One region of the Gracilibacillus phocaeensis genome, then DNA from elsewhere that is predicted to be linked to it. Evidence: predicted binding sites of a transcription regulator. Region 1 holds the regulator's gene; the other holds the start of a gene.
What was found. The regulator LexA, encoded in region 1, represses DNA repair genes until DNA is damaged. The targets are predictions, from matches to a motif close to CGAACATATGTTCG.
Positions count from the first base shown of each region.

Region 2: a site for LexA is predicted at 13,985-13,998, ahead of addB (helicase-exonuclease AddAB subunit AddB). Genes of this name have one in related genera too.

Region 1 covers NZ_LR131144.1:1,219,823-1,236,200, forward strand. The annotation lists gene E0E32_RS13635 (cytochrome c biogenesis CcdA family protein) at 1-320, opposite strand, end outside; gene E0E32_RS13640 (aldo/keto reductase) at 619-1,473, opposite strand; gene E0E32_RS13645 (IS4 family transposase) at 2,080-3,483, shown strand; gene E0E32_RS13650 (YneF family protein) at 3,728-3,952, opposite strand; gene tkt (transketolase) at 4,176-6,176, opposite strand; gene E0E32_RS13660 (DUF896 domain-containing protein) at 6,428-6,655, opposite strand; gene E0E32_RS13665 (YneB family resolvase-like protein) at 6,723-7,385, opposite strand; gene lexA (transcriptional repressor LexA) at 7,645-8,265, shown strand; gene E0E32_RS13675 (sodium-dependent transporter) at 8,435-9,784, opposite strand; gene E0E32_RS13680 (cation diffusion facilitator family transporter) at 10,107-11,015, shown strand; gene E0E32_RS22495 (hypothetical protein) at 11,152-11,373, opposite strand; gene E0E32_RS22650 (hypothetical protein) at 11,732-11,857, opposite strand; gene E0E32_RS22835 (DUF2334 domain-containing protein) at 11,894-12,079, opposite strand; gene E0E32_RS13695 (hypothetical protein) at 12,249-12,449, opposite strand; gene E0E32_RS13700 (peptidoglycan recognition protein family protein) at 12,635-13,882, opposite strand; gene E0E32_RS13705 (potassium channel family protein) at 14,403-15,125, shown strand; gene glnA (type I glutamate--ammonia ligase) at 15,355-16,378, opposite strand, start outside.
Region 2 covers NZ_LR131141.1:168,996-185,373, forward strand. The annotation lists gene E0E32_RS01250 (hypothetical protein) at 6-977, shown strand; gene E0E32_RS01255 (GbsR/MarR family transcriptional regulator) at 1,201-1,695, opposite strand; gene E0E32_RS01260 (DUF6220 domain-containing protein) at 1,935-2,318, shown strand; gene E0E32_RS01265 (DUF5957 family protein) at 2,321-2,515, shown strand; gene E0E32_RS01270 (sensor histidine kinase) at 2,662-3,672, shown strand; gene E0E32_RS01275 (response regulator transcription factor) at 3,650-4,339, shown strand; gene E0E32_RS01280 (phosphatase PAP2 family protein) at 4,391-5,041, shown strand; gene E0E32_RS01285 (NADH:flavin oxidoreductase/NADH oxidase) at 5,122-6,144, shown strand; gene E0E32_RS01290 (SDR family oxidoreductase) at 6,235-6,993, shown strand; gene hisA (phosphoribosylformimino-5-aminoimidazole carboxamide ribotide isomerase) at 7,102-7,854, shown strand; gene E0E32_RS01300 (DUF3939 domain-containing protein) at 8,111-8,563, opposite strand; gene E0E32_RS01305 (competence protein ComK) at 8,755-9,285, shown strand; gene E0E32_RS01310 (YhjD family protein) at 9,463-9,864, opposite strand; gene E0E32_RS01315 (TVP38/TMEM64 family protein) at 10,042-10,701, shown strand; gene lepB (signal peptidase I) at 10,762-11,307, shown strand; gene E0E32_RS01325 (GNAT family N-acetyltransferase) at 11,418-11,960, shown strand; gene E0E32_RS01330 (BCCT family transporter) at 12,035-13,564, opposite strand; gene addB (helicase-exonuclease AddAB subunit AddB) at 14,038-16,378, shown strand, end outside.

The sequences.
Region 1 (16,378 bases):
AGCGCCCCAATGATGACGAGCCCAAAAAAGATAATGATAATTGCTCCAACTTGTCTAATTAAAGTATCATATTGATTAAGAAAACCACCTAAAAAGCTGGTACCAAACCCTAGCAAAACAAAAATGCTAGAAAATCCCAACAGGAAAAACAACGTATGTAGAATACTTTTATAATTGAACATGGCGTTGTCTTCTTTAATATCACTGACACTCATACCCGTAATATAGGACAAAAAAGCTGGATAAAGCGGAAGTACACATGGTGAAATAAAGGATAGAAACCCTGCCCCAAATGCAATAAATAGATTGACTTCTGTCAAAATTCGTCACCTCAAACAAACGATAAGGTATCGTTATATATCATTACTATACCCTATCATAAGACCGATAGAAAAAATAAGCAAGTATTCTAATCTGACCATTTTGTTACGTTTTTGTCATCTTCTCTTTTGGAACAATCATGGGCATGATATTTTTCCTTAAGTGGTTAGTCTGACCTTTTTTCGTACAAAGGGTCCCCTATCACCTCGAGCAAGTAAAGCCCGTCAAAATAATTCGACAGCCTTATTTATAGCCGCGAAACTTTTTTCTGTGCTTTACTAATATCAACGTTCATATTCACCATAATGCAAGCGGTTGCTTCTTGTTAGGTTCGGGAAAGACGGTATCTATTTGTTTAAGATCTTGTGCTGTTAATTGGATGTCCGCTGCCTTGACATTATGGAACACGTGAGTAGGGTTGCTGGATTGCGGTATAGCGATGGTTTCTCCATTGCGGATAGTCCAGGCTAATAAAATTTGAAAAATATCTGCTTGATGCTTTTTAGCTATTTCTTTTAAAACACGTTGCTCGGTCAATCTTGTACCGGAGCTATCATGACGATCAACCGGTGCATAAGCAATCACCGGTATTCTCTGTTTACTCATGAACGGTACTAAATCATATTCAATCCCTCGATCTGCCAAATTATAACGTACCTGGTTGGCAGCACAATTCCCCCCTTCTGGAAAGGTCCATATTTGTTCCATATCGGCTGTATCCAAATTAGAAACACCCCATGCTTTGATTTTGCCTTGGTTTTTGGCTTTTTCTAACGCCTCTACAGTCTCTTGAAGCGGGATGTTACCCTGCCAATGAAGTAAATATAGATCCAAATAATCCACCTTCAACCTTTTTAAACTATGATCAAGACTAATTGGCAATTGCTGCTTAGAAGCGTTGGAAGGCAGTACCTTGGAAATCAGAAACAAATCATCCCGCTGTTGAAGATATGGTTGGATAGCTTGTGCTACCAATTGCTCGGAATTCCCGTTTCCATACATTTCAGCTGTGTCAATAACCTGCACGCCGTTATCTATTCCAGTTTGTATGGCTTTCACTTCTTGTTCTCGTTTATTTGGTTTGTCTCCCATGTTCAAAGTGCCTAAACCTATTGGGAATACTTCTCTATCAGCTATTTTTACTTTTTTCATCTGTTTTCTCCTCCTAGCTGCAGTATAATATAAAAAAATCAGTCAACAGTTATGCAAATGCTGATTTCATCATTGAGATTATGCTCATTTGCATACATTGTATCATCAGTGGACCAAATGATCCATTGAGGATTGCGGTTAGATAGGCGAGTTATCCATTAGTATCGCCCCATCTAAGTTCCCACTTAAAACGTTCCCACCTAATGAACCAAGATCTTGTGCTATTTCACGTTAAAATACGTCTTCTGCAATAGCCAAACATCTTTTGATACTCATTATTTAATCCCCTTTCGTTCCTAGTGTAATTTAAATATACCAAGACGTTATAGTTAGACGGAGATAAGATAACCTTTAGTAGGTTAGAGCCTTACCTTGCAGTAGTGGAACTTATTTCTAGAGCACTTCCTAATATAGACAAACCATCAACTTTACGACATGGAATTGATAAATCTGCTATTTAATATCATACAAAACTCAAGTTTCGGAGTTTAAAAAATGACCTGACTCCTTGTTGCACTTAGTCTTGGAATGAAATAATTATCATTAAAATACAAAAAACACCCTATTCTTTGGTAAAATATAGGCACCACACCAACCAAAGAAAGGATGTTTTCCGTGTCTACTATTTTACCAAATTCTAATGAAAATGAAAAATCAAATTCCCGTATGCTGCAGTTTTTTACTCAAGCTAAGATTGGAACTTTTCTTAATCAGGCCCATGTTCACAAGGAAAAAGGATTTTCCCCACGTCTTATTATGCAATTTATTTTCGCACTTGTACTTCATGGAATGAGTTTTTCCAGGGCGCTTGAATCAGAACGTGTTTCAAAGGATTTTGAAAAGGATACGGTGTATGAGTTCTTGAAAAACCCAACTTATAACTGGCGTAAATTCCTTTCCAATGTTGGCTCTAATCTTGTTATGAAATTCTTGCTCCCTTTAACTTCCGAGGATCGTGACCGAGTTCTCATATTTGATGATTCTTTGTTCAGCCGCAATCGCAGTAAAGCGGTCGAACTGCTTGCCAGAGTGAAAGACCATACAACCGGAAGATACTTTAAGGGATTTCGTATGCTCACGCTTGGCTGGTCAGACGGAGCTTCTTTTATGCCACTTGCTTTTTCGCTTTTAAGTTCAAAAAATGAGAAAAATCGTTTTCAAGACGTCGATTCAAATATAGACAAGCGAACAGTCGGTTATAAAAGACGCCAAGAGGCAACGAAAAAAAGTACAGAGACGATGTTTGATCTTCTCGATTCCATTAACCCAAATAAGCTAGGTGCGAAAACGGTTCTTTTTGACAGTTGGTTCGCATATCCAGCTATCATATCGAAAATCATAAAAAACTATTCGCTAGATGTTGTTTGTATGATCAAACGTTCACCTAAAATTCACTACACCTATGAAGGTGAATCTTACACATTGAACCAGCTTTACAAGAAAGTTCGTAAAAAGCGTGGACGTGCTAAGATCCTTGCGAACATTGTAGTTGGACTTCGCCATGACGATAAAAATGGGAATGAAATTCAAGCACGCATTGTATTTGTTCGTGATAGAAATCGTTCCAAACAATGGCTTGCGCTTTTAACAACCAACCTCGAACACACGGAAGAAGATGCTATCCGTATTTATGGCAAGCGCTGGGAGATCGAGTGCTTTTTCAGGGTGGTCAAATCCAATTTGCGACTGGCAAAGGAATTTCAATGCCGTAGCTATGATTCCATGACTGCACACACTACAATTGTTTTCCTGCGTTACATGATGTTGTCACTTAGCGTACGGGAAGAAGAAGACCATAGAACAATTGGTCAACTTTTCTATGTGTGTTGTGATGAGATAGAAGATATCCGATTTGCACAAGCATTGATGACTATCCTAGAATTAATCGGTTCAACAATGGTAGAAGAATATCTACTAACTGATGAACAAATCAACGAGTTTTTTAATCGGTTCTTCCGCAAATTACCTGATTATTTGCGGAAATCGCTGCTTCATACTGATGTAGCCTGATAATAAAAACTATATTATCCCTTTAGTACCAAGTATTGAAGCTTATTTGTCTTGTCCGAAACTTGAGTACAAAACTTATCTGTATGCCAATTAGTTTGACGTCATAGGCTTCTTTTCTTACAATAAAAAAGCCACTCTCCTGTTTAATTTTTTATACAGGAAAGTGACTTTTTAGAAAATTAACCACGTAATTTTTTATCGGCTGTAGAAGCCTAATCCATCAGCATTTATAATCAAAAATAGGTTATTTTTTATCCATTTGATTATTCATAGAACGCATCATTTGTTTTATCTTTTTCTGACTTGGTTTTTGTCCCATTTGCATCATCAAAGTACGCAACATTTGTTCATTAATTGGTGGATTTTTCTTTAGATAGTTCATCATATACTTTCTCGCAATAAAGAAGCCCAGCGCAACACCTGCTAGAAGAGCGACAACGATTAGTATAATCCAGATAAAAGTGCTCATTCCCTCGTTCCTCCTTCAAACTGTCTCTTATACAGTATAGTAAAAATTAACTTATAATACAAGCACTTGTTTTATGAACCAGAGCTGTAGGTCATCATGATATAAGTTTTTCCAACATACGTACATTACTTATGCATTTTTTTAAGATGAGCAACAAACAACGAGAATACTTTAAGGCATTATAAAGTGAAAAAATGGGACGAGGAATACCTCGTCCCATTTTTTAGAATAATTCATTTACATGATTCACTACATTTTCCACAGTAAAGCCATATTCTTCAATAATTTTATCGCCTTTAGCAGAAGCACCAAAGCGATCGATGGAAATAATTTTACCTTCGATGCCTACGTAACGCTCCCAGCCTAGGGAAGCAGCCATTTCAATCGCAACACGTTTGCTTACAGCTTTCGGCAGTACTGCTTCTTTATATGCTGCATCTTGGGCATCAAAACGGTCCCATGAAGGAATGCTTACTACACTAACATCTTTTCCTTCTGCTTTTAATTGCGCCTGTGCTTTCACTGCCAGCTGAACCTCTGATCCAGTTGCTACAAGAATGGCATCTGGTGTTTCTTTAGAAGCAGGACTGACTACATACCCACCTTTTTTCACACCTTCATATGCATGTTCTGCTGTACCTTCCAACGTTGGTAAGCCTTGTCGTGTGAGTACAAGAGCAGTTGGTTGATCTGTCGATTCAAGAGCTAAACGCCATGCGGCTTGTACTTCATTACCATCTGCTGGACGAATAACAGACAAGTTTGGCATACCTCTAAATGCAGCTAACTGTTCCACTGGTTCATGTGTTGGTCCATCCTCACCAACAGCGATGGAATCGTGTGTTAATACATAAGTGACAGGGAGATTTTGTATCGCTGCCAATCTGACAGCAGGTCGTAAATAATCACTGAACACAAAGAATGTACCACCAAATACTTTTAATCCACCATGTAATGCCATACCATTTAGAGCGGCAGCCATAGCAAATTCACGTACTCCAAACCAAATATTTCGGTTTGCAGGTTCATTTGCAGAGAAGTCTCCATCATTGTTTAGATTAGTTTTATTGGAACCTGCCAAATCTGCACTACCACCAAACAACGTTGGCACTGCTTCGGCAATTGCATTTAATACCTCGCCAGAAGTAGCACGAGTAGCAGCTTCATCTTTACCTGCTTCATATACTGGTAAGTTCTTATCCCAATCTTTTGGAAGTTCTTTATTTATCGCCGTTTCAAGTTCTTTTCCTAGTTCCGGATACGCCTTTTTATAGTCTTCCAATAATTGATTCCACTCTTGTTCCTTGGTTTGACCGTCTTCAACAATTTTTGTATGGAAGTCTTGATAAACCTCTTCAGGTACATGGAAGTCTTCATAATCCCAGTTGTAAAACTCTTTCGTTAATTTAACTTCATCGGCCCCCAATGCTGCACCATGTGAAGCAGCAGAAGCAGACTTGTTCGGCGAACCATAACCAATAATCGTTTTAACTTCAATAAGTGTTGGTTGATCCGTGTTTGCTTTCGCTTTTTCAATCGCATCAGAAATAGCCTGTGTATCGTTGCCATCTTCTACACGAAGAACCTGCCAGCCATAAGCCTCAAAACGTCCGGGAACATTTTCGGAAAATGCCTTGTTTAACTCTCCATCCAACGAAATATCGTTAGAATCATATAAAGCGATCAACTTACCTAATTGAAGATGCCCGGCTAAGGAAGAAGCCTCATGAGATATACCTTCCATTAAGTCACCATCACTTACTATGGCAAAAGTGTAATGATCCACAACTGGGTAATCCGGCTTATTATACATGCCTGCTAAATGTTTTTCTGCCATTGCCATACCGACACTCATAGCAATACCTTGACCTAGAGGTCCTGTGGTAGCTTCTACCCCATCTGTATGATGAACTTCTGGGTGACCAGGTGTTCTTGAATCCCACTGACGAAATCCTTTCAAGTCATCAATTGTTACATCAAAACCAGATAGATGTAAAAGGCTGTACAATAACATAGAACCATGACCCGCAGAAAGTACAAAACGGTCTCTATTAAACCATTGGGAGTTCTTCGGATTAATGTTCATATATTCGGTCCAAAGTTTGTAAGCCATTGGCGCAGCCCCCATTGGCAAGCCTGGGTGGCCTGAATTAGCATTCTCAATTGCATCTATCGCCAATGTTCTTATCGTGTTAATCGACAATTGTTCTGTTTGGTTTGACATCATTTTTCTCCTTTCGATATTCAAATATGTACGCACATCTATAATCCTATAACGAAATGGCATGAATGACAAGTAAATCAGTCAATTTTCTTCTTAATTCTCCGTTCTTACAACAAAAAACTGCACCGGAGAATGGCTTGGCAGATCATTTGTCTTTTCCAAGCTGTTTTCTGCATGCAGTGTAGCGGGTTATGAAAAAGCAAACGAACAACAAGAACTAGGGAATGAAGTTGTTCGTGCACGATCGTCGCTTATTTCTGTTTCCTTTGGAATTTCCTGAGCTTTTCAGGTGTGACGTCATTCCCGTTTGGGTCAACGACAGTCATCCCTTTCATATGATTTTTAAATGATTTTCGTACATTTTTAAGGTAGGCTTGTCTTAATTCAGCTTGTTCCTGTTTTTCTTCTTCACTTAATTCCGTTTTTTTTGCTTTATTAGCAAGCTCATTTATTCTAGCAATTTTTTCTTCAGATAACATCCAGACTTCACCTCACTTACTTTTGACAGTTATTCAATATCTTTATCCTGTCCATCCTGTTTCCATTTTAATCTGGATGTTTTGAGTTTTCAAGTGTTTGATATTCTTGATATCTTCGGTGAACGGTTGCCTTCGACACATCGTATCCCATCCCTCTTAAGATAGAAGCAATTTCACGAAAGGTCAATTTCTTTTCTCTTAAACGGAGCACCTCATCTATTGGGAACTCAATCCGTTCTCTTCCCTGGGCTTGCGTGAGATTAGATAAGTTTTGTGCCGGATTATATCCATTTTGGATAGCCTTATTCATCCCTCTTTTGATTTTGGCATTATGCAATTTCCGTTGATATTCTTCAACGATAGAGACAATTTGCAGCACCATAGAATCTCCCTCTGATAATTGGAGTTCGCCGTGATGCGACAAAGAATAGATCGTTACATTTAATTTGGTTAACTGATGTAATAAAGCGATCTTAGTATTCCCTCTTCCAAGTCTTGTTTCATCCTGAATTAACAGGGTGTCTGCCTGACCATTTTGAAAGACAGACAGCATTGCAAATACGCCTTCGCGTTCAATATCATATCCGCTCTGTTTTTCCTTGATTGTTCGGTAAATAGAAATATGGTGATTGACTGCAAACTCTTCTAGTTCTTCTTGTTGTCGTTGAATGGAGCTTTCTTGCGTCTCTTTCTCCGTACTGACTCGGCAATATATAATGGCTGTTCTCATATTGATTCCCCATTTTAGATATTATTTACTGCTGCAATATAGAAAAAAATAATAGCAAAAACAAAAGATAATAAATAAAAGAAATCCACTTTTGTCATATTCTTTAGCATGTTATTTCCCTCCTTAGAACTTTTGTTCGTAATTTCATTATACAGGAACAAACGTTCATGTCAACACTTTTTTCGAACGAATGTTTGTCAGATTTATTTTCCTGTGTTATACTATGATTATTAAATATTACGTCTAAGGGGTGAAAGTTATGACAAACCTATCAAAGCGGCAAGAAGATATTCTGGAATATATTAAAGAGCAAGTGGAATTAAAAGGTTATCCGCCTTCTGTGAGAGAAATTGGGGAAGCAGTAGGATTAGCATCGAGTTCTACAGTACATGGACACTTAGCAAGATTGGAGAAGAAGGGCTATATAAGGCGTGATCCTACTAAGCCAAGAGCCATTGAAATACTACAGCAGGAAGGTGAATGGGATGTTCCTAAAATGGAACCCACCTTTGCACCTGTCATTGGGAAAGTTACGGCTGGGCTGCCTATTACTGCAGTAGAGAATATCGAAGAGTATATTCCAATACCACAAAGTGATTTGCAAGGAAATTCCACATTATTTGTGTTAATAATTGAAGGGGACAGTATGATCGAAGCAGGGATTTTAAATGGGGACAAGGTCATTGTCAAACAACAAAACACTGCAGAAAACGGGGATATCATAGTAGCTATGACAGAAGAAACAGAAGCAACTGTCAAACGATTTTTTAAAGAAAAAAATCATATTCGCCTGCAGCCAGAAAACGCTACAATGGAACCTTTAATTTACGATAATGTTTCCATTTTGGGAAAAGTAATCGGCTTATACCGCAGCCTGTAATCCAACCGTCTTATTTGGTGGAGAACTGAATAAGACGATTGTTAACCAAAAAGACCATCTGCAATGACATCCATAAAGTACCTAAGCCGCACAATAAGGAAATCTTGTAAAGAGAGGGTGTTTTGCAGATTGACAGCACCTCTATCCTTTTTAAGAGGTGCTTATCTCGCTATCCGTAAATAATTCCTAGAGAGTATAGAAAAACAACAATAATCGTCACAGGCGCCAACCAGCGAATAACACCAAACCATAATTGAAATACTCCTTCACCGAAGTGATTTCCAAAGAAAAATTCTTGATGTACTAAATCACGATCCATCTTAAACCCAACAAATAAGGCGATAAAAAGACATCCTCCTGGCAACATGATATTACTTACCAGAAAATCGCTGGCATCAAATATGCTTTTTTGAAAAATGATCAAGTCAGCTAACACATTAGAAGACAAGGCAGCAGGGATCCCTGCTATAAAAACGAAAAATCCGGCGATCCATGCAATCGACTTACGTGAAGAAGAGGTTTTTTCTGAAATAGCAGAGGTAATAATCTCCAACATGCTGAATGAGGAGGTCAACACAGCAAATAAAAATAATAATAAAAATAAAGTTAAAAACAGCTCTCCAAACAGCATTTGCGAAAAAGCCTCTGGTAAAACAATAAATAATAAACTTGGTCCTTCCGCAGGTTCTAAACCAAAGGCAAAAACAACTGGAAAAATAGCTAAACCAGCTAGAAAGGATACCAGGATGTTCATCATAGATACAGATGTCGCTGAATGACTTAAGCTAATATTTTTTTGTAAATAAGAGCTGTAAGTCACCATCACTGAAATACCAACTGCCAGCGAGAAAAAAGCATGCCCTAAGGCGTTCAATATATTTTCACCATTTAATTTGCTGAAATCCGGCTGTAAAAAGAAACGAATACCTTCCATCGCTCCTTCAAAAGTAAGAGAACGTACAACAATAATAATAAAGAAAATAAATAGAAGCGGCATTAGTATTTTACTGTATCTTTCAATGCCTTGTTTAATGCCCGATGAAATAACAAAGGCGTTCAGAAGAATAAACAACGCCAAACCCGTAATTGTAAGCCATGGGTTTCCTGTAATATCAGCAAATAACTGACCGTAATCCGCGTTATTGGAAATGACTTTTCCTGGAATAGATAAGACGGTGTATAGCAAAACCCACCCGCCTACTACACCATAAAATGATAATAGGATAAACGCACCGACAACTCCCCAATAACCAATCAGTGATGATAGACTGCCTGGAGCTAATTTTTGATAAGCACTGACCGCTTCTATTTGTGCACCTCTTCCAATGATAAATTCAGCAATTAATAAGGGTAAACCGATCAAAATGGTGAACAGTATAAAAAGAAAGAAGAACGCACCTCCACCATTCATACCTGTCATGTATGGGAATTTCCATATAGCTCCCAGACCTACGGCTGCACCAGCTGACGAAAGAATGAATCCCATCCTTGTACCCCATTGTTCTCTTTTGGCTTCCATTTATAATCGTTCCTTTCTCTTTGTTGCTATATGATGATAATGAGTTGTTGGGTAATGGCTTATAAAGCATAAACAGTATAACATAATTCAATCACAAAGGATGTAAAAAATAATCTATCCCATTTATACTGCATTATTAAATAGTTCTGAAAGGACATATTGACAATAGGATGGTTGAATTAGACGATATTTATTAGATATATTCAACTCTTTTTCGAAACAGATATATAATTTGAAATGAACCAAAAGGTTGCTATAGACCCACTCAGCCTTCTTTTGTTATACTTATTCTCTATTCCATAAAAGGTAGGAGAATGTTGGGATGAGAAGAACTGATAAAATTGCATTTTTGTCTGTGTTAAGTAATTCTTTTGTCGTTGTTTTAAAATTAATCGTCGGGTTGTGGACTGGTTCCATTGCCGTTATTTCAGAGGCTATCCACTCTGCACTAGATTTATTGGCTTCCTTTATTGCATTTATTTCTGTTCGAGTTGCAGGAAAACCAGCTGATAAAGGGCACCCTTTTGGTCATGGTAAGGTAGAAAATATTTCTGGCACATTAGAAACTCTGCTCATTTTTGTGGCTGGTTTCTGGATTATTTACGAATGTCTCCACAAGCTATTCGCACCTGAGCCTGTCAAACTTCCATTCTTAGCGATTGCCATCATGCTTGTAGGTGCGATTCTTAATTTTATTGTATCCAAATTGGTTAAAAAGGAAGGAGAAAGAGTCCATTCCATTGCCATGAAATCCAACGCTTTTCATTTGTTGACGGATGTGTACACCTCTCTCGGCGTAGCAGTTGGATTACTACTTGTCTATCTGACTGGATGGCATTTCCTTGACCCGTTGATTGGAATAGCTTTAGCGATTTATATCATGCTAGAAGCGGTAAAATTAATCAAAGAGGCTTTCCCGCCGTTATTAGATGCTAAGCTTTCTCAGCAAGAAGAGAAGGAAATCCTCCAGATTATCCAAATGTATCATCACGAATATATAGAGATTCATGACTTCAGAACCAGACGGGCTGGAGCAGTGGAATATATTGAATTCCATATGGTCGTTCCTTCTCATGAAACGATTCAGAAAACGCATGACCTGTGTGACCATATAGAATTAAGGATCCGAGAAACATTCGCTAATGCCCATATTTCCATACACGTGGAGCCAGAGAATGAACGTAAAGGAGATCAAAAAAGGGGAATTTTGCATGATGAAGGAGGTGTATAAATAAATACTATCTTAACATCCGAATACCTCAAAGCCATTCCCTACCGAGAAGACGCTCAGATATAACAACTAGAAATGTCAGGCTTACGAGAGGTACTCCAAGAACCTACTTGGTATCCTCTCGCCATTACTCTGACTAGTACAAATGATCAGCAGTTATTAAAATCTCCTTGCTTACTAGTAATAAAATAACTACTATAAAGAAAGTCAAACTTGGTATAACGGAGTTCAGACTTTGTTTTAATTTGACGTTTTTTTCATAATCACTGGCAGCAAATGGTTTCGTCACTTCGATTGCACCGTCTTTGGATGCAATCGTCATTGACTCTGTTTGTACTAAATTATCTTTTTGCTTCAAATCAAGCTATACCGCATCACTTGCCTGCTCTAGATTTTCCACCACTGTTTTCAATCCTTCTAATCCAAGATAAGGATGATAAAATGCAGATATATAGGCTTATTTATATTGTTGCAGTTCTTGTACCATGTGTCGTTGACTTATTCAATAAAACCCACAGTTTCCGAATATACTGTCATTCCATGCAAAAAGTGGGTGTTGATTCAAAAATGGGAGCATAATCACCTTACTACGTAAAATCTGTCAATTGCAAGCGTCCTACATAAGAAGTAAAATGTTATGATAAAATTTCGTAACCTTGATGAGATATTGTGTAATGGGGGGGCTTCCATCGCTAACGGATACAAACCATGTGCTGTCAGCTCCTCAACTCCTCGATTATAGCTTCTTCCATATAAGTTCGTTCAAATGACTCACCTTGTGCGATAAACGATTGGTATGCTTCCTCCGATGTAAAATCATCGGGAAATTTGGCTTTTCCCATCGCTTTTTGATAAATAGGGCGATCATTTCTTACATCCTAAAATTCAAAACCTTCCCCGGTCTCTGAACTGAGATATTGATGCTCGTATCCATGCAATACCATACTTGCCCCATTATCCTGCATATATTTTAATGTTTTTGCAAGCTTGGGAGAATCCAATAAATGTTTCGTTTGCCCTTCTTCATTCGTATAAACAGGGATAACGGCTACTAAGTAAGGAATATCTTTTTATTGAAGGTACTCCACCTGTTCTAGCAATAAATCGGCATCCACCCTTGGATGAATATCCTTTAAGCGAAGATACCGAGCATGCTTGCGCTATGGCATGTGTGATATTTGTAAATAAAAGCTTTTAAATCTTCTACGATATAACGCGATACCTGAAGACAATTTAGTTGATTACTAATATCTCCACTTTGCAATCTCGACAAATATACTTTGGTATCTTATTCTCATAAATCGCCAGTGTAATATCATAAAAAGAATGAGAGGTTACATCATAATTCTGCAGTGCTTGCTGCCATTCTTCTTGGTAAAGCAATGTTCCGCCACACTTTGGGCAACTTATCAAATCTTGATCCGACTTTTTCATTTGGTCCACTTCCCCTGTATGATATATATGTATTTTGACAAAAGAGTTAAGTTCTTGCAAGTTCCAAGTTATTTAAAACAACTTATGTCAAAAAAGAGTGTTCGGTTTACTCACAAATGATATACGGAAAAAAACAATACAAGCCCAGGTTTTCCCTGGACTTGCGATAACATGAGCTATTCTCACTAGAAGGTACCTGCATTTAATTGACGTTGTAATGCTTTAACCATGGCAGAAGACGGGCGACTAATCCTTCCATCAACCGGCGTGTCGAGGTATTTTTGTAACGCCTTGACGGTAGCAGGGCCTAGTAAGCCATCTGCTGAAGCACCAATCTTGCGTTGTAGCGCCTTGACCATTGGACTACCATCTGTTCCCCGGGTTACTGTGCCATATAATGCCTGGGTCACGACATTAGATAGCTGGTTACTAATCACCCCATCTACCGTAGTGCCCAACGCTTCTTGCAATGCCGTCGTTACTTTATCTCCCCATTTTCCATCAACGGTAAGGTCAGCTCCGGATTTTACTGCTTCTTGGCCAACAATATCCCAACTATAAACCCAACTGTAAATTTCTCGGAGTAATACTTGATTTTTATTAATCTGTTGTACAGTATACGTTTGTCCCTTTACATTTGCCGGTATAGACTGACCAGTTGCATATCTACTGGCCGCATTGGATAAGATCACCTTGACCCCTTTTTTTATTTTGGCCGTTTTATTTGTCATCGGGTCCTCTTCTTGCAACGCTGCTAATAGTTCGATATTTTTTATGGCAGAGTAATCATAACCTGTCACCTCGTATTTTTTTGCAAGCACTTTTCTATTTGCTTTGCTGGCATCCATCCCCTTACTATTCATCCAATCAACAAGTCCTAGCTGACCTTTAGGTTTGGGCATTGAAAGAGAAACTTCCCCTTTTTCTATCATCACCTTTTCCGATGATTTGTCTAATGTTCCAATAAAATCTAACCAAGTAATACCTTTAGACCCGCTTCGTAAATAATGAGGACAGTCTTTCCAACCAGAAGCTGTTTTATGAGTAATAACATGGGTTAGGGGGATATTATATCTTTTCATTAGATACTTTGTAAGCATTGAGGTGTTAGCAACTGCTTTTTTAAAATCGCCATCAGCATTGACGCAGATTTCGATACCGATGGAATAATGGTTATACCTACCCCCAGCGTGCCAGCAACGATAATGATCTTTAAATGATTGAATCATATCTTTATCGTCAACCTGATAATGCCAAGAAGCCTCACGACTGTTCCCTCGTGATTGTAAATTAGCATGTGCTTGTGCATCAGCCCCCTGTGCTGTATTGCCTGTTTCATGCACGACAATATACCTAATTTCATTGCCTGTTCCATACGTTAACTCATTAGCAATGGATTTATCGACCAATTGCCTTTTCATCGTAATAGTCATCCTAAAACCTCCTTCTTATTATATAAAAAAAGCAGCCAGCCCGATTGGACTAGCTACCTATAAAAAGGATAATTTGGATCCTGCAATCAGAAGGCTGGATTTTTTTACGTGAAAGACATTTAATACGAGCAAATCGGATGATCACGAGCCAGGAATGTGTTTTTTACCAAAGATGTTTAGTTTTACACTTCATTTTGAACGGAACCTCTTTGTCTTTCATCCAATTTTCGAAATGAATGGTTCTACAATATCAAACAAACAGGTTCCTCCATCATAGGTCTATTTAATTTGGTGATTGAAACCTAGTGTTTTTTGCGGTAAAGTAACCATAGAAGAATTCCTTCTTTTGGTTATTTGGGGCTACATGTAAATGAAATCGATATTGAATATATGGTAGATCCTTTGTCGAACAATTGTACAAGCAGTGTCAATCCGGATAATTGACGCTATAACCTACTAATTCTATAAATTGCGGGTGATTTAATTGTCTAGTAAAATAATAACAATATATGAAATAGTTTTGGCATGTTTAGCACTTCTCTCCGTTATATTCATATGGTCAGAGAATGATTATCGAATGATCTTTGATAGAATTGTGTGGTTTTTACTTTTTGTAGATGTCATCATACGAATCATTATTAGCAAAAATAAATTTCAATATATTTTAAACAATCCCTTTGATATTATTGCTGCGATACCATTAGATGCGATATTTCATTCTGCAAGATTAGTGCGACTCTTTCGAATCATTCGTTTAATTTCTATAGGAACTAAGCATTCAAAGACATTAAAACAGATACTTCAAACAAATGGTCTAAATAAAGTATTTTCTTTATCCATAATCATGCTTTTTTCATCATCGATTCTTGTGACACACTTTGAACCTTCGATCGATTCCTATGCAGATGGCCTCTGGTGGTCCATCGTTACTACAACTACAGTAGGTTACGGTGATATCTCTCCGCAATCCATCATTGGCCGCTTAGTAGCTATATTTTTAATGGTGGTAGGAATAGGTTTGATTGGTATGTTTACTAGCTCATTAACAACTTATTTTATAAATGGCAAAGAGAAAAACAATCCCACCATCGACTTTTTAAAAGCAGAGTTAGATAGATATGATGAACTGAATGACTCAGAAAAAAAGCGAATGGTTCTATTATTGGAAGAGATGAATAAGGAACCGTCTCCACTTGATCAAAAGGAAAACGAAACACCTTCTAATGCGGAAAACACTAGCTAAGTTAGTATTTTCGTTTGTTCTAAAATTTGATGATTAAATATTGAATAAAAACATACGCTTCTGCAACAAAATGAAAATCATGCGATGTTTAAACGCTTAACAATAACTAATTTTAAGCGAATCATTTTTTAGGTATTTCGTGGCATGATCGTGGCGCTCGTCTCCTACTCCCCCCCTCAACCACAAAAAGAAAAACCCCGACACCAACTGTGCCAAGGGTTTCCCTTTATTAAAACGACGACATATATTGTTCTCTTTCCCAAGGGTGAACTTGTGTTCTAAACATATCCCATTCGATTTCTTTGGATTCGATAAAGTGTTCAAAAAGATGCTCGCCAAGTGCTTCGGTGATTATTTCATCTTTCTTCAAGAGATCTAATGCGTTGGCAAGTGTAGCTGGGAGATCGTCAATCCCATTTTCTTCACGTTCTTCTTTATCCATAATATAAATGTTACGGTCAATCGCTTCTGGTGCTTCCAACTTGTTCTTGATCCCATCAAGTCCAGAAGCTAGTAAAACCGATAATGCTAAGTAAGGATTGGCAGCAGGATCCACACTGCGGACTTCCACACGTGTACTTAATCCGCGAGAACTTGGAACACGGATTAGTGGACTGCGGTTAGAACCAGACCACGCTACATAACATGGTGCTTCATATCCAGGAACTAAGCGTTTATAAGAATTAACGGTTGGATTCGTTACAGCCGTGAAAGAAAGCGCATGTTTGATCGTTCCTGCAATAAATTGATAAGCCGTTTCACTTAATTGTAGTGGTCCGTTCTCGTCTAAGAATGCATTCGTCTTTCCTTTGAATAAAGACATATTACAATGCATACCAGAACCATTCACTCCGAATAAAGGCTTAGGCATAAATGTTGCGTGCAGACCGTGTTTACGAGCGATCGTCTTGACAACTAATTTGAACGTTTGGATATCGTCAGCATGTTTAACGGCGTCAGAATATTTAAAGTCAATTTCATGTTGGCCAGGAGCCACTTCATGGTGTGAAGCTTCAATTTCAAAGCCCATTTCTTCTAACTCTAACACGATATCTCGACGGCAATTTTCACCCAAGTCGGTTGGTGCAAGGTCAAAATAGCCACCTTTATCATTTAATTCCAATGACGGTTCGCCTTTTTCATCCAGTTTAAATAAGAAAAATTCGGGTTCTGTACCAATATTAAAAGCTGAAAAACCTAATTCTTCTGCTTTTGCTAAGTTTCTTTTTAGATTATATCGTGGACATCCTTCA
Region 2 (16,378 bases), on a different contig from region 1:
GAAGGATGAAATCGAAAATAGCGGTATGGGTGCTATTACTTTCTGCTGTGTTAATAGCTTGTTCAAAAGATGATAACAAAGCAGGGGTAAATCAACCAGTAAAGGAAGCAGAAACACCAGAATTAACAGAGGAAGAAGCATCTGGGGTACTAACAGAGTATCAAATGATGTATCGTGATGTCATATCCGATGCCGAAGAAGATGGGCAACTGACAAACTATTCTTCCACAGAGACCATAAAAGAGGAATTGCTAACTGTCTTAACAGAAAAATATGCCGATACCGTTATATCCGATTTTTTTCAGAAAGAAGACGATATCGTGTCTACGGATCCATTGGAACAACCAGTCTGGCTAGATGAGGAATTGGAGTATAGCTTGGAGCAAATCACAGAGGAAGAATATGCATTAACACAGGAACAAACGGCGTCTTCTAATGACTTGATTCAGGTTACCTATGCGATCAGCTGGGAAGAGGATAAATGGCGGATCAGTGATTTTTACCAGCAAGATGTAGAGGATGAATCAACAACTGTGGAGCAACCTGAAGATAATAGCAACCAAAGTGCTGAGGGTTCTGATAGTGAGGATTCTAATTCATATGAGGCAAACCACTCGGATGAGCCTGCAACGGATGAAACAGTGACAGATGATGAAGAGCAAACAGACCGTTCTGATCAAGATAATGATGAATCAATCAATCAGAATGAACAAGAACATGTGACGGAGGACGATAGTGCACAAATCGAGGATGGTAGCACTATATCTGAAGAAAATGCTCAAAATCTTGTGAAAGAGTACTTGAATATTCCCGATGACAGTGAACTACATGTTGTAGTGGATCACACCGATGAGGAGAATGACACCTATGTAGTACATGTTTTTGAAGTGGTAGAGAATGAGAACGACAGTCATACCGCTACGCTTGGTTGGTATGTTGTCGATAGACAAAATGGCTCTGTCGAGGAAAGTATGTAAAGATCAAGAGAATAGATAGAGAATCTAAAAGGTCACTTTTCTGTGTGTAAAAGAAAAGTGACTTTTTTATATGGTAGAAAAGCATATCATTCTGAGTAATAGGATTTTTGTAAAGAGGTTAACTTGGAACGAGCTCCGTAGTCAGTATCTACTTAGATTAAATAATAAAGAGCCGGGCGTGGAGGGTGCCCGGTTTATCTGATTAGACTTTACGAACAACCTCTTATAGAATGTCATTTTGTTTGATTTTTGAGAATACACCCTCTAAAGACTGATGAAATGAGATGGCTTCTTGAATCTTTTGTTCCATCAATTGTTTATGCTCACCTGATTCAATATCTAAATCCGCTTGTATATCGGCTAAGTTATTAATTTGTTTATTTAAAGAATCTAACCAGCGATTAACATAGGTTTTCATAAATTTTCTATATAAATCCTTTCGAGCTTGATAAAGGTCTTTACGCATCCCTTTTTGCCATACTCTTTCGACTAAATTAAATTCTTGTAGCCGACGGATAGCATAACTCATTGCTGTCTTGCTTTTTCCTAAGTTATCTTTCATTTCATCCAAGGTCATAGGTTCCCCGTTTAAGAAAAGAGTGACAAATAATTGTGCTTCTGTTTTATTTAGCGAGAACATTTCCAAAGTTTTAGAAAACTCAGAAATAACCTGATTGTTGAATCTTTCTAAGCTGTGATCCTCTTCGTTGTATGCCATGGTTTATGACAGCCTCCTTTCTTACTCTATCGTTCCCTTTATTTTATACTACATGAAAATAATTTTAAAGTGAAATATATGTTAAAACTTTATAAACGTAACAAATTGCAGAGAGTGTGTATATATTCAATCTTAAAAAAGAGAAGGCCGCCATTATTTAAGAAAAATTTAATAGTTTGCTAAGAAATCGTTCAGATTTAACCATTAGACTAAAAATTAGCGAAGAAAGGAGAATGAAAGTGAGAATAAAAATAGCGGAAATGACCTTTATCATTTTACTGGGTTTATTTTTAATGGTGGTATTTGCCCAATTCATACTGGCTGGTCTAGCGGTGTTTGCTGACCCAGCGCAGTGGAGGAATCACACAATGCTGATTCACCTATTTGGCTTTAACCTGCCACTTATTTTACTTGTGTTTGCTTGGTTGGGCAAAATGAAGAAGCGAGTATACTTACAAGTGCTTGATTTCATGGTGTTGATTTTCTTAATGTATTTCACGGCAAATATAGCAGGGAAAATGCCTTGGTTTGCAGCACTGCACCCGATAGTTGGTGTGTTACTGTTTATCGGCACAACGCTGTTGATGGTACAGCAAATTTATTCTTATGGAAGGAGGATATAGTCATGAGAACAATGTTAGCAATTATTATAGGTATAGTTGGTGGGTTTATCGTAGGCATCGCTTTATCTAGTTTGATTGGAATTATAGGTATGACAGTATTCGGTGTGCCACTTGGAATCAAGTTTTTACCATATTATATGGCAATGATTTGTGCCGTGCTTGTTCCTATAGTAGATAGCAGAAGGAAGAACGGATAACGATTGGCTTATCCGTTCTATTTCCACTATAATGGAATTCTAAGTGGGTGATAGAAATGACGATTAAGAAGAAGTTATTGCTTTCTAATTTGGGTATGATAATAGTTCCTATTCTTTGTTTTTTTCTGATAGAAATAGTCCTAGGGATGATGTTTTTTGTCTTTCCGAATCAAGAGATGGAAGAAAACTCATTGCGTGCCTTTGTCAATTATCGTTTCCTCTTGATGTTACTGGTGATTATTCTGACTAATGCCGGGTTAACTTATCTGGTATCACGTACGATTATTGGACCGGTTCAACAGTTAGGGGAGGCAGCTAATCAAATCAAGGCAGGAAATTTAAATCAGGCAGTCGATACAAACTATAAAGGCGAGTTAGGCGATTTGGCGACAAGTTTTGAGGCAATGCGGAAGAGTCTCAAGGACGCACAGGAAAAGGAAACGATGTATGAGCAAAATCGTCGGGAGTTAATCTCAAGTATTTCTCATGATTTACGGACACCGGTTACTTCGATTAAGGGGTATGTACAAGGGGTATCAGATGGTGTGGCGAATACGCCAGAGAAACTGAATCGATATATGAAAACAATTAGTCAGAAGACAAATGAGTTAGAACGAATGATTGATGAATTGTTTTTATTTTCTAAGTTAGATGTGGAGCAGGTCCCCCTCCAGTATTCTTCTATCGACATTGATCATTTTCTTCGTGATATTATCGAGGAATGGAGCTTCCAATATCCAGAAATTATATTTGATTATCAAACAGGGAGGATAACAGATTTGGTATCTGGTGATCGGGAACAGCTTTATCGTGTGGTAAGCAACATTCTGCATAATGGTTGGAAGTACAAAGGCGCTCTTCCGCTTCATATAGCTATTTTTGTAGAACAGGTGCAGGACGAGATCAAAATAGCGATTACTGATAATGGAATAGGTATAGCGCAGGGGGCACTTCCTGGTATATTTGACCCCTTTTATCGCAGTGATTATTCCCGCAATTCGGAGACGGGTGGAAGTGGTCTCGGGTTGGCTATTGTAAAAAAAATTGTAGAGGCTCATGGCGGTGAAGTTTATGCCAAGAGTGAAATGAATCTTGGGACAACCATTTATTTCTCTATTAAAGCAGGTGAACAACATGAAACAAGTATTGATCATTGAAGATGAACAAAGTATTGCCGAACTACAAGCGGACTATTTGGAGGTGGCAGGGCTTGAGACAAGGATTGCTCTTACTGGTCAGGAAGGATTACGTCTTGCTAGGCAGGAAGAGTATGACCTAATTTTACTGGACCTAATGCTGCCAGAGGTCAATGGTTTTGAAATATGTCAGAAGCTGCGTGCAACCCTGGATATACCCATTCTTATGGTAACGGCACGTAAAGAGGATATTGATAAGATAAAGGGATTTGATCGAGGCGCTGATGATTATATTGTGAAACCATTCAACCCAAATGAATTGGTGGCGAGGGTAAAGGCGCATTTAGCTAGATATCAGCGTTTAACACAACAAGGATCCAAGAAGGATCTGCTTGAAACAGGGAATATGTTAATTGATACTCAAGCACGACGGGTCTACTTAGGAGAGCAAGAATTAATCATGACAGCAAAGGAATATGATTTGCTCGTTTTTTTATTAACCCATCCCAATCAAGTATTCACCAAAGATCAGCTATTTGAACAAATTTGGGGATGGGATGCGATTGGTGATAATACAACCGTTACGGTACATATTCGTAAAATTAGAGAAAAGATTGAAAAAGATCCTTCTCATCCTTCGTTTATCGAAACGGTTTGGGGTGTAGGTTACCGCTTCCGCAAAGAATAGCGTTTTTGTTAATATGATTACCGGGTAATAATAGGGAGGGAGGTGCATGTTGTGAAGGAGCTTCCAAACAAAATAAAATACTTAGGTTTGATCGCACTTGTTGCCTTGATCTTCTTTTTCGGATTAGCAACGGGGATTATGCAGGGGGCTGAGTTTAGACTAGACCATTACTTTTTTGAAAAAGCCGATAATATCAGTGGTGACCTTCTCTATTCATTGATGTCATGGATTACACATGCAGGGTCTGTCTGGTTTTTGACGGTGGTCACAGTCGTCGTGACTGTACTATTACTGTTTAGCAAGCTTAGTAATTGGTATAGCGTGTTTTTATGTATAAATATGCTCGGTATCAGCCTTTGGGTCAAGGGTTTCAAAAGAATATTTGAACGAGAGCGTCCAGAAATATTGGCACAGTTTGATGGGACCGGTTATAGCTTTCCTAGTGGTCATTCGGCAGGTTCGCTGGCGTTATATGGGATGCTAAGTTTTATTGTGTGGAAATATATTTCCAATCAGAGGGTGAAGTGGCTAGCTGTTGTTTCGTTCTTGTTGCTTGCTTTAGTTATTGCCTGCAGCAGAGTGGTTTTGCAGGTGCATTACGTTACGGATATTATGGCGGGTATCGCCTTAAGTACGGTTTGGGTATTTATTTGTATCGCTGTGCTGGAGCATTTTCTTGCCCGGAAGAAATCGATTGGTTAAGTTGTTACAAGTGAATTTCTCGTGGAATCTTGCTATACTTGTAAAAGTAACGAACAAAAAGTAAGCAAGGAGGAAACAACTTGTCAGAACTATTTCAACCATTTCAAATAAAAGATTTAAACTTGAAAAACCGTGTCGTGATGGCACCCATGTGTCAATATTCTGTAGAGAAACAGGATGGTACACCAAATGATTGGCACTATACCCATTATGTATCACGTGCAGTCGGTGGAACCGGTCTGGTCATTGTCGAAATGACGAATGTAGAACCAGCTGGACGTATCTCTAACCAATGTCTCGGTCTATGGTCAGATGATCAGATTCCTGCTTATCGTCGGATAACCGATGCCGCACATCAGCAAGGTAGTAAAATAGCCATTCAGATTGCCCATGCCGGAAGAAAAGCAGAGGATACAGAACACCCTGTTGCGCCTTCTGCGATTGCATATAATGAAACATCCAAACAGCCTAGGGCGCTTACTACCACAGAAGTAAAGGATATGGTAGAGAAATTCAAACAATCGGCTCGTCGTGCAGTCGAAGCAGGTTTTGACGCAATTGAATTACATGGGGCGCATGGTTATTTGATTCATCAGTTCCATTCTCCTTATACGAATAAGCGTACAGATGAGTATCAAGAATATACGCGTTTTGGTTCGGAGGTTATTCAAGCCGTCAAAGAAGAAATGCCTGAGGGTATGCCACTTCTCATGAGAATTTCTGCGACCGAGTTTGTAGAGGAAGGTTATACTTTGGAAGATGGCGTGGAAAAGGCGATAGCTTATCAAGAGGCCGGTGTAGATATGTTTCATATTAGTGCTGGAGGCGAGGGAGCGATTTCACCTACTCGCCACCCAGGTACACATCAAGGCTATATGCTACCTTTTGCTCGGGCGATGCGTGATGCGTTAGACGTTCCTACCATTGCGGTTGGTTCGTTAGACGATTCAGCTTTGGCTAATGCGGTTATCGGTAATGCCGATGCCGACTTGGTTGCGATTGGCCGCGGTCTACTGCGTGATCCGTATTGGGCGATACATGCTGCCCGAAAGCTCCAGCAAGAAATCGAAATTCCAAAGCAATATGCCCGTGGCTTTGCTTAACTGTAAAAGATGTCATCATGATTGGTGACATCTTTTCTTTTTCTAGGCTTTACATTACAATAGGTGAAGGGAAAGCGAGGCGAGGGATAAATGAAACAAATTGCCATGATAACTGGTGTTAGCCGACCAAATGGTATCGGCGCTGTTATTTGTCATAAGTTAGCCGCGGAAGGGCTCGATATCTTTTTTACTCATTTGACTTCAGCCGATATATACGCAGAGGAAAAGAATTACCCTCAACAATTAACAAATGAATTGAAGAACTATGGCAGGCGTGTATCGGATTTGGAAGTGGATTTGACTGAATCTAACGCACCTAACCAAATCATCGAGGAGGTAAAGCGTACATTAGGGGACCCAAGTATCTTAATTAATAATGCTACTTTTGAAGCCCCTGCCAATCTGCACAATTTATCAGGGGAACTGTTGGATAGGCATTATCAAGTAAATAATAAGTCGACAATCTTATTGAGTACGTTATTTGCAAAGAATTTCGAACAAGCATTTCCAGGTGGAAACCATGGAAGAATTATTTTCATGGTGTCTGGCGGACCGGATCCAAATAACTTGGCTTATATTGCCACAAAGGGAATGTTAAAAGCCATTACACCACCTTTAGCTGTTAATTTAGCTCCACTTGGAATTACCGTTAATGCGCTAGATCCTGGGCCAACGGATACAGGCTGGATTACTGCATCGCTGCAGCAACAATTATTGCCGCTATTTCCAGCAGGACGAATTGGGCAACCAATTGATGCAGCGAATATTCTTTCTTTATTGATCAAAGAAGAAGCGGATTGGTTAACCGGACAAGTTATCGAGGCAAACGGTGGATTTATGGGAAAATAAAGGAAAACTTCATTCAGTGAAGTTTTCTCATACTTATTAGTGCCACCAATCAAACTCCAGTTACCCTGTGGTAAATAAGCATTAAACAATGGAAAAGGAAGTGAAGGTGTGCAATTTAGACCATGTATTGACTTACATCAAGGACAGGTAAAACAGATTGTGGGAGCAACGTTAAACCAAGCTGATCACCAAGTAATAGAAAACTATGTTTCGACATATGACAGTCGCTATTACGCAGAGATGTTTAAACAAGATCAACTTAAAGGCGGTCATGTCATTATGCTTGGGGAAGGCAATAAAGAAGCGGCGATCAAAGCATTAGCGGCTTATCCAGGAGGGTTGCAGGTAGGCGGTGGTATCAATGCAGACAATGCACAGATCTTTCTGAAGGCTGGCGCTTCTCATGTGATCGTTACGTCCTATATTTTTCAAGATGGTGAATTAAAAATCGAACGTTTAAACAAATTAGTGGAGACAATTGGCAAAGAAAGATTAGTCATCGATTTAAGCTGTAAACAAAAGGATGGACAGTGGTATGTGGTCACCGATAAATGGACCAAATTCAGCAATATTGCAATTAATCCAACAACGATTAAGAAGTTAGAAAAATATTGTGATGAATTTCTGATTCATGCTGCAGATGTAGAAGGAAAACGTGCTGGAATTGCGGAAGAACTAGTCGAAGCATTAACTGCTTCTGTTTCGATTCCGACAACTTATGCAGGTGGGGTAAGCTCGTTGGCTGATTTACAACTGTTCGAACGGCTTACGCAAGGTAAGCTACATGTTACGATTGGCAGTGCCCTCGATATTTTTGGTGGAGATTTGTCCTATCAGGAAGTAGTTGACTATTGTCAATAACATGTTGAATGAAAAGTAACTTCTATAAGAAAGATCAACTAGTGTACTTACCCATTTTTTTCAGGAAAGTACACTAGTTTTTTGGTAAATAAAGAAAACATTCTTTGCTGCAATGGTGAGGTGAAATGGTGATATACGTGGCATAGCAAGTCTGACTATATTACAGAAAGGATCCGTATAAGTGATAAAGAATAAGATAGTTTTTATCATTCTATTTATTTATCATTGCTGAAAAGTTTGTTACAAACTTAAAGCATTACTCCGGTTTCTCCATAGTAATTAAATTTTCTAAGTCAGTAATGTAAAAATCAATATCAGGGCGTTGATCAATGAGATCAAGCTGCTCTAACTTGAAGAAATTCACCTTTCGGTAGGGATCATAATCAATCACCGGTAAGGTATTCGTTTGTAGAATATATTGGTCTACTGCGCGTTGAACTTGATCTAGTGCTACTGCTAGATGTTTTTCCTCCTCTGGAAATAACTCGTACGTTTCCTTCGACATGTAATAGGGTTGATTTGGAATCGCCTTCAAAAATGGGGTGAGTAGGGAATAATCAAGTGATCTATCCTCATTAATGAGCACCCTTAGTGGAATATGAGACGGTAAATCTTGTTCAAATTGCTGGATGGCCTGTTGCAATTCCTTTATAGAAATGTCTCGTTGTGGGTATTTTGTATCTTCTTTTGGTTGCTTCTTAAACCACATCAACGTCTCCTCCTTTATTTGGGCAAATTTCTTCAAAAAGTCGTACTGAGTGCCTCTTTTTACAAGAATTATACCAAACATTGATCAAGTTGGTCGAATTTAAGCTGAATATCGGGTAATTTAGCTTATTTTATTTCCAAAATGCCCTTTAATTGCTATCTTTAAGTAGAAAAATTTAAAGGAGGAATTAGATGAAAATAAGTAAGGAAACAATACCAGAGATTAGTCCGAATACATTGGCGATTGTTGGGTTTCAGGATGATGATGGATTTTTTACAAGGATTGTTGAACAGGACGAAAAGGATGATTATGAAACCACATGGAGTACACATCAGGTAATGAATTACACGTGCAAGGGTTTTGGAATTAGTTTGCAAGGTTTGTTGGATGGAACACGTATGCTGAGCGGTATCACCCATAAACCGCCTATTGCGATTGATCGCATAAGTGGTATGTATTTTTTTCCGGTAGAATCCCCGCTGAGAAAATCTTGCACCTGGATTGCCCACTCTCATGTGCTGGAAGTGGAAAGAGAAGATACACATTTCACCAGAGTTGTATTTAAAAACGGTCGTGATATACTGCTGAATGTCTCCTATGCAAGCATCATCAATCAGGTCTACCGAACAGCACAATACCGCTACTTATTAAGCAACAATATCGAACATGTTTTAGAACATTCTCAATTTGTCTCAGAACCACCCTTACATCGAAAAAGATAGTTACTAAAAGCAATGGCGGGTATTCTAAACTGTGAAATTGCCTCGACATTGGCTTGAAGTATAGAATGTGTTAGGCAAATGCTTGTGTAAAGTACTTCACGGCACTTGCCTAACATAGCAAAATAATCAAACTTGTCACATGGGAAACTGGACTGCTTGAGCACGCACTTTAAGTTATTAAAGTTTCAACTTCTCTTCTTGGTTGGTTTTAGCTGTCAGGGCATGTGCTAACAGTTCTTCAAATATAAAGGACACTTTCCTTCGAATAGCTGGATTGAAATAATTACGTTTCTCTTCTCTCCCTTTGCAGATAAATAAATAGGAAGTGAAGGACATGTCATGGGAATTAGGGAGGGCTTGCACCTCCAGCTCTTCTTTATTCATTTCTTTAATCAGCTCCTCCCTTTCCTTTATTGCTTGCTGCTCCATCTCTTGTAATAGTTGTGTATATGGTTCGGTTATTTTGAAGGGAGAGTTTTGCTCTAATTTCCCTAAATCATGTCTAATTACTGTTAAGGTCATGGATAAAAAGAGAAAACGTGACGCTAGGTTCCATTCATGTTTGTTCAAATATCTCATGTGTCATTCTCCTTCTCTAAAGGAACGTTTGTTCTATTTTAATATAATGTACATAAAATTGCAATAAAAAGGGGAAAGAAAATAAAAGAAAGATGTGAAAGATTGGGCAAATGAAGCAAAAAATATTAGAATAAGGGTAAGCCATACTTTGAACTTCTTAAAGGAGCTAGAGGCGGGATGATCCTATATAGTATAAACAATATTGAAAACATTGATGTTACGGAGATAAAAGATTTATTTGAGGCCAATGAATATGGTCAATTAGTAGATATCTTATTAAGCAGCTATGAAAGCTTAGGTCCCCTTCCAGGATTTTTCTTACCTTTTATTGAAGCTTTCTTACCTTTTTTGCCGATTATTGCTTTTGTTATTACCAATGCAGCGGCTTATGGTTTATTAGAAGGTTTTCTATTATCGTTAGCGGGGACAAGCTCAGGTACCATTTTGGTTTTTATGCTAGTTAGACGTTATCAACATTTGCGATTCTTCCGCTGGTTAACGTCAAATAAACAGGTATCCAAGGTAACCAATTGGTTGACTAGACATGGTTTTGGTCCACTGTTTTTGTTATTATGTTTTCCTTTTTCTCCATCAGCTATTATTAATGTAGTAGCTGCCTTATCCAGGATAAATTTCTATCAGTTTGTGCTTGCTGTTTTACTTGGCAAAGGTGTGATGGTGTTTACCATTTCATTTGTGGGGGATAGTTTGGCTTCTTTTGCGCAAAATCCTGTCAAGACGATCATTGTAGCCATAGGAGTAGCTCTACTCTGGGTCGCTGGGAAATATATTGAAACTTATTTACATAAGCGGTCGGAAGAGAAAAAGAATAAATAAAGGATTAAAAAATGCCAAACAGGGAACTTATTAATAAATGTTCCTTTTGGAGGAAAGGCTATGTGGAAAAAAAGAGTATCGATCATTGTTCGTAGTCTGGTGGTCACCATCATTTTGGTATTATGTCTCAAGCCTTACTTGATAGCAAATTATGAAGTGAATGGAAAATCAATGGAACCTACTTTGCATGATGGTAATCTGCTCATGGTCAATAAAAGATTGTATGATTGGGGAGCGATTGATTATTTTGATGTGATTATTTTTCATGCAACGCAAGATGAAGATTATGTAAAAAGGGTGATCGGAAAACCAGGCGACCAAGTTGTTTATAAGGATGACAAGTTGTTTATTAATGGTAAAGAAAAAAAAGAGCCTTATCTTGAACCTTATCGTGAACCTAATCAAACATTAACAGAGGATTTTACCCTGTTAGAAGTTACCGGAGAGAAAATAGTACCTGAAGGAAAGTTGTTCGTCCTAGGGGATAATCGAATGAACAGTCGTGATTCCAGAGAGATAGGCTTTGTGGATCAAGAGACAGTGGTAGGTAAGGTAAATATTCGTTACTGGCCAATTTCTGAATTAAGCTTTCAATTTGCTGATTGAAGTAAGCGCTTACTAATTTAGTTGCTGTTATAGTTGCCTAAAAAGTTGAATAGGGGGACCGTTTAAGGTCACGATAAATGATCACGTTGGGCAGGGGAGGGGATAGCAAGGTGCTCGTCCACAAAAATGCTATAGGAATCCGAAAATTAACATTGCAGGATGAATCTCTATTGACCAAATGGCTGTCCGATCCAGATGTACTCGCTTATTATGAAGGACGCGATCAATCATTTGATCACAGAAAAACAAGGAAGATCTTTTACCTGAATGGTTCTCCAACAGTGAGGTGCATCATAGAATATCGCCAGCAAGCCATTGGATATATACAATTCTATCTTTTAGATACCTCAACCAAAACATCATATGGCTTATCGGAAAAGAGAATATATGGTATGGATCAATTTATTGGTGAGACGTCTTATTGGAATCAAGGAATTGGTGCACAGTTTGTTGAGTTGATGGTTGTTTATTTAGTAGAGCAATTGGGGGCGCAGCGAGTCGTTGTAGATCCACATAAAAGTAATATTCGTGCGATACGCTGCTATGAAAAATGTGGTTTTGTGAAGACGAAAACGTTAGCGGATCATGAATGGCATGAAGGAGACTATCGTGATTGCTGGTTAATGGAATATACAGCAAGTAATAAAGAATGAGGGGTGTGCCCTAACGACTGAACACAATAAAACACGGCTATGCCAAGATTGATCAAGGAATAGCCGTGTTTTGTCTAGGATTTTATTTGATCTTGGTATAACTCTTTACATACCTTTGGTGCGGTCCAGAAGGTCGTTAATAGTAATAAGACTACTGGTGCTGCCGTTACAACGATGAAGGATTGCAATGCATTAATACTTCCTTCACCTAAAGAAACCAACACGATGGCTACCGCTCCCATAATAATCGCGTAAAAGGCCCTTAGCCAACGTGGAGGGTGGCCATTACCAGAGATGGCCATGGAAATCGTTAAGGACATTGAGTCTGTCGTGGTTAAGACGAAAATAATGGTTGCCAATAAGAACAAGAAACCAAAAATTTCCCCGAACGGCAATTGTTGTGTAATAGCCATCATTGCTGCAGGTGGCCCAGCCTCATCTAAAGCCGTAGAGATAGAGCCAGGAGATTGTAGTTCTTGGAAAATACCTGTCCCACCTACAACTGTAAACCAAAAAGTTGTAACAACTGGTGCAATAATAGCGACCGCTAAGACAAGCTCTCTAATCGTACGCCCTCGAGATATCCTGGCGGCAAATATAGCCATCATCGGACCATAACCGACGAACCATGCAAAGAAGAATATTGTCCATAGACTAAGCCATGCCTCATCTCCTCGATAGGTATTCAGCGATATGAAATCATTCACGTAAAGACCAAATGATTCAAAGAAATTATTAAAGATGAACAATCCTGGTCCGAATGCCAAGACACCAATTATCAACCCTATCGCTAAGATAACATTAAAACTGCTTAAGAATTGAATTCCTCTATGAATCCCAGTTACCGCAGAAATAGCCGCTCCAATCACTAATAACACAATGATGGTGATATGCAAGCTTGTTGTATTAGATAAATTGGTTAGGGAGCTAATCCCATAACCAGCCTGCAATCCCAAGAAGCCGATAGGACCAATAGTTCCTGCTGCAACAGCAATAATAGAAAAGGCGTCGACAATGGTGCCAAACACATTGTTTCTCATGATTTTCTCGCCAAAAAAAGGATATAAAAATGCTCGGGGTTTTAAGGGCATGCCTTTGTGATAATGGGCATACATTAAGACGATGGTACCTAAAGTTCCTAATATTGCCCAAGCTAGGAAGCCCCAATCAATAAAACTTGTCGTTAAGGCCGGGACTATTGCATCAGGTGTACCACTTTCTATCCCAGGAAAATTAGGAGGTGTCGTAAGAAAATGACTCAAAGGTTCAGCTGCCGCCCAAAATATACCACCGCCAGCCAATAATGTACACATAATAATAGAGATCCACTTAAATGTACTCATTTCCGGTTTGTTCAGATTTCCTAAACGAATTTTTCCGTATTTGGATATGGCTAACGCTAAGGCAATAAAAAAGGTTCCTAATAGTGTCAATTGATATAGAATACCAAAATAAGTAACCGATATGCCAAATAATTGATTGACGGTATTGGCTACCAAGTCTGCATTGATAAGTGCTGCAATAACAAAAAACAACAAGATACCCCCGCTTACTAATAATGATGGGAGATCCAGTGAAGTCTTTTTGTTTTTTAAACGTTCCATAGTTGTTTGTTCCTCCAATTAGTTGTTTACGTTCCCAATCACTTCTTTTTAGTGTGCCCTTTTAACCAAGCTTTCATTACGTAGATTTGGTAAAAAAAGAATAATGTATGGAAATGTTGCTGCATAATTTCACAGATGTTATATACTAAAGCAATTTGGAGGGTTTGTAAACCAAAAGAATTTTCTGTTTGATAATGTTAAGAAAACGACCGTATAATAAGACTTTATTATTTTGACAAGCAAACGAGCCAGAAACGCACTACATAGTTTATTTATAGCAAAACCTTTGCTTATAGTAGTTCCATAGTTAGAATTGAATTTGTAAGTGGGAGTTTAACTGTTTGTCTGTGTTAGATTGAACTTATTATAGTGGAGATTATCTGTTTTCTTACCTTATATAAAAGACTCTCACTTCCATATGGAACGAGTGTTTGATACAATATATATATGTTCAGAGAAAGTAGGTGTTATACTTGCTGCGTTTTTTATTAGGAAGTGCGACAGTGAATAAAAGTAAACAATGCTTGTCGGAAATACGAGAGGAACTAAAAGAGAATCCTAAGGGTCCGCCTATTATTTATTTAGTTCCCGATCAAATGACCTTTCAGCAGGAATATGCCTTGCTAAGCGATGAGGATATTAATGGTTCTATACGTGCGCAGGTCTATAGTTTTTCGCGGTTGGCTTGGCGTGTGATGCAACTGACAGGAGGGGCAACCAAGAAATATATCACGTCGATGGGAGTGCAAATGCTGCTTCGCAAGATCGTTGAAGAACGGACAGAAGATTGGAAAATGTTTCAGAAATCCATCGAAAAACAAGGGTTTATTGAACAACTAGAAACGATGATTACTGAATTTAAACATTATTGTGTCACACCTGATATGTTAGCTGTACAGATGGCGGATATGGCATCGTCACATCATCCGACCGTTAATGAACAAGCCTTACAACACAAACTGGATGACTTATTTTATATTTATCAGCAATTAACTGAGGCATTACAGGGGCAATATATGAATAGCGAGGATCAGATGCAGCAGCTAGTTGAAAAACTACACACATCTTCCTTTTTGGAGGGGGCAACCATTTACATAGATGGCTTTCACCAGTTTACCCCGCAAGAATTGTTAGTATTAGATGTAATGCTGAAAAAAGCAGATCAGGTTACCGTGACATTGACGTTGGATACGGCAAAAAGAGAATCATCCCCTTTAGATTTATTTTATCTAACACATGAGACCTACAGCCAATTAACACAGCTGGCTGATCAGGTCGGTATGCAGGTGGAGAGTGAGCAAATGCAGCCACCAGAGCACGTGCGTCCTACTTTTCAACATATTAACGATTATTTTGACACTCGTCCTGTACCAAGCATGAATGGCAAAGCCAACGTGAGGTTGTCTGAGGCAGTTCATCCAAGGGCTGAGGTGGAAGGAACAGCGCAAGAAATCATTCGATTAATCAGGGAACAGGGTTATCGTTATCGAGATATTGCGATTTTAATTCGCGAGCCGGAAGCTTATCAGGATTTGATAACGACATTGTTTCAGGACTATGATATACCAGTGTTTGTCGATGAGAAGAAAACGATGTTGAGTCATCCATTAATCGAGACGATTCGCTCCCTATTGGATGTGGTAGAAGGGAACTGGCGCTATGAGGCAGTGTTTCGCCTGTTGAAAGCTGGCTTTATTCCTGAGGGTGAAGGGGAGTATCGCTTGAATCAGGTGGCCATCGATGAATTAGAAAATTATGTACTAGAATACGGTATGAGAGGGAGATCCAGCTGGTTATCGGATCGCGATTGGCGTTTTCAACGATTTAGGGGCTTTGACCAACCCGTCCAGACAGATCAAGAACGACTGACACAAGAACGTATCAATGCTTATCGCAATCAAGTAGCATATGCCTTGGCTGACATAGATAAAAAATTGCGTACCCTGCCGACGATTCAAGAGAAGACGGTAGCGCTTTTTGAGTGGCTGGAGAACAATCAAGCCCCAGAACGGCTCGAAGCTATCCGGGATCTTTATGATCAACAAGGGAAAGTAGAAAAAGGACGAGAGCAGGACCAGGTATGGGATGCCATCATTCAATTGTTAGAAGAGATGACGGAAGTTGCTGGCGAGGAATCGATGGACTTAGCGATGTTTCGTAAGGTCTTAGAATCTGGTATGGAGGCATTACGTTTCTCTCATGTACCGCCAAGTATGGACCATGTTGTTGTCGGTTCGATTGATCGTTCCCGTATGCACGGAGTGAAGTGTGCCTTCTTACTTGGTGTGAACGAAGGAACATGGCCGATGAAGCCCGCTGGTGATGGTTTGATTTCGGAAGAAGAACGTACGATTTTACAAATGAATGGTATGCAATTGGCTGCGGGCAGTCAACGGCAGCTGCTGGATGATTGGTTTTATGTCTATCTGGCTTTCACACTGCCAGCTGACTATTTATGGATCAGCTATCCTATTAGTAACGAAGAAGGGAAACAAAAGGCGCCATCCCCTTTAATTAAACGTGTGAAGGAATGGTTTCCTGAGCAAATGCCCGGTCTTTTCTTACAAGATCCAGAGGAGATGAACCAGGCAGAACGTTTTGTGACCACACCTGTCAAAACAAGAGGGGCGCTCACTTCACAGTTAGCCCGCAAATTACGTGGTTATCCGATTGATCCGATTTGGGAGTATGTACTAAATTGGTATATGGAAAGATCACCACAACCGTTGCTTGATCAACGAGTATTACAAAGTCTGTTTTATGAGAATAGACCAAGCGATTTGAAGAAGGATACCGTGGCAGCAATGTATCCCG